2 regions of the Mycolicibacterium baixiangningiae genome follow, and region 1 is predicted to be linked to the other one. Evidence: riboswitches for the same ligand, from Rfam matches in the RefSeq annotation. Region 1 holds a riboswitch; the other holds the start of a gene.
The links. Region 1 has a riboswitch for thiamine pyrophosphate ahead of thiO (glycine oxidase ThiO). Riboswitches for the same ligand answer to the same signal wherever they lie in the genome.
Positions count from the first base shown of each region.

Region 1 (3,402 bases):
CGAGGATCACGGGAACGCCTGCGGCGTCGACGATCATCTCGATGTGGTGCGGGTTGGCGATACCCAGGCCGGTGCCGATCGGTGAACCCAGCGGCATCACCGCGGCGCACCCGATGTCCTCCAGCCGCCGCGCCAGCACCGGATCGTCGTTGGTGTAGGGCAGCACGGTGAACCCGTCGTCGACGAGTTGTTCAGCGGCACGGACGAGTTCGATCGCATCGGGCAGCAGTGTGCGTTCGTCGGCGATGACCTCGAGCTTCACCCAGTCGGTGCCGAGCGCCTCGCGGCCGAGTTGTGCGGTGAGCACTGCCTCGGCAGCACCGCGACAGCCGGCGGTGTTGGGCAGCGGGCTGATCCCGAGCCGGCTGAGCAACTCCAGCACGCCGGTGCCGGTTTCGGCGTCGACCCGGCGCATCGCGACCGTGGTCAGTTCGGTGCCCGACGCCATCAGCGCCTGTTCGAGCACCGCGAGATTGGCCGCCCCGCCGGTGCCGAGGATGAGGCGGGATCCGAATTCGCGGCCGGCGATCGTGAGTTTCTGGCTAGTGCCCATCCCCCCGGTCGCTTCGCTCCTGCCCCCGAGGCTAGCCACCCTGCACCGCCGTCACGACTTCGACGCGGGCGCCGTCGCGCAGCGGTGTCTCCCACTCGCCCCTCGGCAGCACCGACCAGTCCACCGCCACCGCAATCCCCCTGTCCGGGAACCCCATTCGGGCCACCAGCTGCGCAACGGTGGTCTGCTCGTCGAGCTGGACGTCCTCGTTGTTGACCGTCACATTCATGTCCTGGCTCCCACTGTCGTCTGCAGTTCGGCGGCGATCCGTTCGGCAGTCCACGGCGCGAGCAGGAAACCGTTGCGCCCATGCCCCGCGGCCACCAGTGTGCGCTCGTCGAGTCGCTCGACCAGCGGCAGCCCGTCGGGCGTCATGGGCCGCAGCCCCGCCGCACATTCGGCGAACTCGTACTCGCCCAGTGCCGGCATGACCGTGCACGCGTCGTCGAGCAGGTCGCGCACACCGGATACCGCGGGCGCGGTGTCGCGGCCGTGTTCGTACTGCGTCGCACCGACCACCACCCCGTCGGCGCGCGGCACCAGGTATACCTGCCTGCCGTGCACCCTGGCCCGGATCACCCGGCGCGGGGCGGGCGTACAGCCGCGGCGCCACCGCAGCCGCAGCACCTCACCCTTCACCGGGCGGATGGGCAGCCCCGGCCACAACGCCGGCGCGTCGACGCCGTTGGCCAGCACCCGCAGATCGACGTCGTCCACGAGGGCGAGGTCGGTGACCGGCGGGGCCCACGCCACCCCGAGTCGGGCGCAGTGCGCCTCCAGGGCGTCGACGACGGCACGGTTGTCGACGGCCAATTCGGTGTCGGCCACGAAGCCGTGCCGGATGCCCTGCGCCAACAGTGGTTCGATGTCGCGGGCCGATGCCGTCAGCGTGACCGGATGGCCCTGCGCGGCGAGCCATTCGCCGACGGTCCTGAGGTCGGCGGCGTCGGCACGGTCCACGGCCACCACCAGCGACTCCCGTGCGGTGACCACGTCGGCGGGCAGGCCCTCGAGGAAGCCCTCGTGCCACAGCCGCAGCGAGTCGAGTCCGATGCGCAGCAGTTCGTGTTCTCCCGGCCAGCCCTCGCTGTGCGGGGCGAGCATCCCGCCGGCCACCCACGACGCTCCCTTTTCGGGGCTGCGGTGTACCCGCACCGACCAGCCGTCGAGCGCGGCGCGGCGCGCGACCGACAGGCCGATGACGCCGCCGCCGATGACGGCAAGAGTCCTATCCGCTGGCACGAGCACCTCCCTTCGCCGGCATGACCCGGATCAGGTCCGACGGTAAGGGCCGGAGCATTGGGCCCACTCTCAGTCCCGCTTCCCTGGGACTCCCGTGTCGGCCATCCACCCTACCCGCGCCGAGGCGCTACCGTCGCCCTGTGCCTGAACCCCTCGACCGGCTCGCCTCGGCGGCGCTGTACCTGTGCACCGACGCCCGACGCGAGCGCGGTGACCTGGCCGAATTCGCCGATGCCGCGCTTGCCGGCGGCGTCGACCTGATCCAGTTGCGCGACAAGGGTTCGCCTGGTGAACAGCGGTTCGGTCCACTGGAGGCCCGCGACGAGCTCGCCGCCCTCGAGGTGCTGGGCGATGCCGCGCGCCGCCACGGCGCGCTGCTGGCCGTCAACGACCGCGCGGATATCGCGCTGGCCGCGGGCGCCGACGTCCTGCACCTGGGCCAGGACGATCTGCCGCTGCCGGTGGCCCGCGGCATCATCGGCCCGCGCCCGTTGATCGGGCGGTCCACCCACGACCGCGATCAGGTCCGCGCCGCGGTGGCCGAGGAGGTCGACTACTTCTGTGTCGGACCGTGCTGGCCCACGCCGACGAAGCCGGGGCGGGCGGCGCCGGGTCTGGATCTGGTCCGGGAGGCGGCCGCGCTGAACACCGACAAGCCGTGGTTCGCGATCGGCGGTATCGACGAGGCACGGTTGCCGGAAGTGCTCGCGGCGGGTGCCCGCCGGATCGTCGTGGTGCGCGCGATCACCGCCGCCGGCGATCCGCAGGCCGCCGCTGCGCGCCTGCGGGCGGCACTCACTGCTGGCCGTTGACCAGCAGCGGGATCGTCGCGGTGACCGTCCGAAGGCGCTCCCAGCTGGCGGCGAATCCGGGATGCAGCGGCAGGGAGACGACGTCGTCCTCGGGGACCCAGCGCAGTTCGGCGCTCTCCCGGTTGGGCACGGTGTGCAGCAGGGCCGGCGCATCGGCGATCACGGTGGTGTAGGTCCACGACGGGCCGCCGGAGCCCGCGACTTCGGCGGTCACCACGGTGGTCCGCACGGTCACCTGATCGGCTGAGAGCCCGGCCTCTTCGTGCGCCTCCCGCACCGCGGCCTGCTCCGGTGTCTCGTGGCTGTCGCGCGCACCGCCGGGCAGGCCCCAGGTTCCGCCCTGATGACTCCACGGCGCCCGGTGCTGCAACAGGACGGCCGCCGACCCGTCGGACTGCGGGGCACGCAGCAGCAGACCGGCCGCGCCATGCCGGCCCCAGAAGCGGCCGCCTCCGTCGGAGAACACCCAGCCGTCACCGTCGCCACGCATTCGTACAGGATAGAGCCGCAACATCCTGTGCGGCTGCGCCCGATCGGGCGCGCGCCGTGACAGAACCTCTTAGGATTCTTTTATAGAGTCGGACGGTCGGAAAGTAGCCGGAAAGATGAGGACGGCGCGCACGTGACTGTGGAGTTGGCGCACCCATCGACCGAGCCGCTGGCGTCCCGGTCACCGACCACGCCCGCCCACCCCCGCTGGTGGTTCCTGTGGACCACGCCCGGCCGCATCCTGACCATCGGCGTCGTGCTCGCCGCGCTCGCGATCGCCAGCGCCTTCGCGACGTCGACGACGAT
Region 1 covers NZ_CP066218.1:691,924-695,325, reverse strand. Annotated here, with positions in the region: gene thiG (thiazole synthase) at 1-553, opposite strand, end outside; gene thiS (sulfur carrier protein ThiS) at 585-782, opposite strand; gene thiO (glycine oxidase ThiO) at 779-1,795, opposite strand; TPP riboswitch at 1,786-1,901, opposite strand; gene thiE (thiamine phosphate synthase) at 1,936-2,607, shown strand; gene I7X18_RS03210 (NUDIX hydrolase) at 2,591-3,097, opposite strand; gene glnX (protein kinase G-activating protein GlnX) at 3,230-3,402, shown strand, end outside.

Region 2 (3,402 bases), 990 kb from region 1:
GTCACGCACCGTCGCGGTGAGGAACTGGTGTTCGGGGTCTTGGAACACGCTGGTGATCCGGGTGAGGAGTTCCTTGGAGCGCCACCGGACGGGTTGCCGATTCTTCGGTGACGGCGCGAAGGCGCCCACGGCCTCGAGGGTGCCGTCGCGCGGTGGCAGCAGTCCGCCCAGCGTCAGGGCGAGGGTCGATTTACCTGAACCGTTCGGTCCGCTGACCGTCGTGATGCGGCCCCGGCGGAATTCGAGGTCGAGCCCGCTCTGCAGGGCCGGTCCCGTGCGGTGACCCACCGACAGCTTGGCGGCGGCCAGCAACGGTTCGGCGTGCGCGGGCGGATGGCGATGGACTGTGGGCGCAGGTGCATCCGGAACCCAGATGCCGGAACGGACCAGGTGCGCGCTCTCCCGCTGCACCGTCTGCTCCGGGGTTCCGTCGGCGATGATGTCGCCGTCTTCGCCCACCACGACGACCCGGTCGACGACGGGCAGCCACACCTTCGTGCGGTGTTCGACGATGACGAGGGTGGCGCCGGTCAGGTCGGCGGCGGCGGCGACGGCATCCCGAACCTCGACGACACCGGCCGGATCGAGGTTGGCGGTGGGCTCGTCGAGCAGGATCAGCCCCGGATGCATCGCCAGGACACCGGCCAGCGCGAGACGTTGCTTCTGCCCACCGGACAGGTGCGCGGTGTCCTGGGTGAGCGGCAGGCTCAGCCCCACTGCGCGCAGCGCGTCGTGAACGCGCGGCCATATCGCAGCGCGCGGAACGCGGAAGTTCTCCATGCCGAAGGCGACGTCGTCGCCGACGCGGGAGAGGATCACCTGTGAGTCGGGGTCCTGCAGCACCATCCCGATCCGGGAGCGTCGCTCGGCCGGTCGCGCACCGTCGACGAGCAGACGCCCCGCCTCCCGGCCGTCTTCTGCACCGCCGAGGAGCCCGGCGAGTCCGTGCAGGATCGTGGACTTCCCCGACCCCGACGGTCCGAGTAGCAACACCCGTTGTCCGGGTTCGATGGACAGGTCCAGGTCGCGGACGGCCCAGCCGCGCTGACCGGCGTGCTGCCAGCCCCAACTCTCGGCCGTCACCCCTGCCCCGCGGGCCGGTTGCGCGGCCGGGGTCATTCGGGTTTGCGGCTGAGCATCACCCTGCCCGACGCGAACCGGCTGAGCGCCCCGGTCTTCGCCAGGCCCTTGACCATGAACCAGGAACCGACGCCCGCGATCACGGCGCCGGACACGACGCCTGAGGCCGTGTAGATGGCCTTGAAGGCCGTCGTCGCGTCGGGATACCAGAGGATGACTTCGTTGACGCCCATCGCCAGACCCGCGAACGCCCCGGCGGCGATCGCCACCGGCAGATTCCAGCGGCGGTAGAGGAACAGCGCGAAGATCAGTTCGGCGCCCAGACCCTGCACGAGCCCGAATTCGATGGTCAGGACTCCCCACTGGTTGCCGACGAGCGCCGACACGGTCGCGGCGACCATCTCACCGAATAGGGCTGCACCGGGTTTGCGGATCACCAGCGCCACGAGCACGCCGGCGAACAGCCACCCACCACCGGCCAGCGCCTGAAGGCCTGGGACCACCGCCTCCAGCGGGGCGGTGATCGGGTTTGATGCGATGTTCCAGAAGACGAAGACCAGGCCCGCCGCCACTGCGAGCACGCTCGCGACGACGATGTCGACCACCCGCCACCGCCCCGGGGCGTTGGTCGTGGTGGTGTGATCAGGTGCTGCGGGGTCCGTGATGTGTTGCCGGCCCATGAGGCCTCCTTGAAGTTCGAAATGTGCTGGTACACAGCGGCATTGGCTACGGGCGCGGTGCTGCCCGAGGCGCTGCTATATCAGTGATGTGTCGATGACGGTCTTCATACGCATCTCCCTACGCCGGCATTACCCGGTCAGGTTCGTACGGTCGACGGCGCGTCAGCCGTCCTCTCAGCGCACTCGGTGTGCGCTCCCGTGTGGTTCCGCCTCAAGCTAGCGCAGGGAGTGCGCCGCCGCTACACCGGGGCAGGCGCTATCGCGTGTTTGTCTCGGTCCAGATCAGCCCGGACGCGGTCTCGGTCACCAGGATGTCGGCTGCCGAACGCGGTGCGTGACCGGCGATGTACGTGTCCTCCTGTCGTGCCCACCGCTCCCAGTGCGGACGGAAGGAGTCGCCGTCACGCTGCAACGCCCGCTGCTTGCGGACGTCGTCGGGGGCGTCGACCCAGATACCGAGATCGGCCACCGCGCTGCTGGCGCGGGACAACGCGCCGACCCCCTCGACGATCAGCCGCCGGCCGGGTTCGACGCTGTTCCAGTCGTCGGCGGTACCGGTGGCCCAGTCCCAGCGCCGCCAGCATCCCCGGCGGCCGTCGGCGCGCGGATGTAGCAGTTCCCGGTAAATGTGGTCGATGGCCCAGGCCAGTCCGTCCCACCCGGGGTAGATGTCGTCGAGGCGAACCACCACGCTGGATTCCCATCGCGCGCACAACTGGTCAGCGAGGGTCGACTTGCCCGACCCGGACCGCCCGTCGATCAAAACGGTGGTGGCGCCGGCGGCGGTCAAGCGGCGGACGACGCTCTCTAGTGGCACGCCGGTCTCCATGTCGACGTCGAACGTAGCAGCGCCGATTCGCCGTCGATCCCGGTTCGGGTTCAGCCGTGCGACGGCGACCGGTTCTGCGCGTGATCCTCGGCGATGCCGTCCAATTCGGCGTCGATCTCGTCGAGTTCGAGATGCCTGCGGTCGCGGGCGAACGAAATGGCGATCATCGCGACGACGGTGGTGAGGATCGCGAATACGATGACCATCCAGAGACCGCCGTCTGCCCACAGGACCATGGCGCTGGCCAGCGCCGGGGTGAAACTGGCCAGCAGGATCGACGCCATCTGGTAGCCGATCGAGATCCCGGAATAGCGCACCGCCGTGGGGAACAACTCGCAATACAGGGCGGGCAGCGGTGCGTAGACCATCGCATGTCCCAGGGCGAGGAAGATCGTGACGCCGGCGATGATGCCCCACAGCTGACCGGTGTGCACCAGCGCGAAGATGGGCCACGCCGTGACGACGATGAACGCACCGCCGATGAGGAAGGTCTTCACCCGGCCGATGCGGTCGGAGAGCCGGCCGAACACCGGGATCATGATGATGTTCGCCGTGGCGCCGACCATGGACGCGATCAGACCGTAGGACCGTGGCGCGTCGAGAGTGGTCGTCACGTACGACAGCACGAAAGTGGTGAAGAGGTAGTAGTTTCCGGCTTCGGCGAAGCGGCCGAAGATCGCGATCAGCAACGGCTTCTTGTAGTTGCGGAACAGCACCACGGCGGGCGCCTTGCGCTTCTCCAGTTCCGACTCCATCTTGGCCTTCTCCGTCAGGAATGCCGGGCTTTCGGCGGCCCGGAGACGGATGTACAGG
Region 2 covers NZ_CP066218.1:5,881,466-5,884,867, reverse strand. Annotated here, with positions in the region: gene I7X18_RS27960 (ABC transporter ATP-binding protein) at 1-1,119, opposite strand, end outside; gene I7X18_RS27955 (ECF transporter S component) at 1,116-1,760, opposite strand; TPP riboswitch at 1,859-1,970, opposite strand; gene I7X18_RS27950 (nucleoside/nucleotide kinase family protein) at 2,017-2,577, opposite strand; gene I7X18_RS27945 (MFS transporter) at 2,640-3,402, opposite strand, start outside.
Region 2: linked by a shared signal. The riboswitch ahead of I7X18_RS27955 (ECF transporter S component) and the one ahead of thiO (glycine oxidase ThiO) in region 1 are both predicted to bind thiamine pyrophosphate.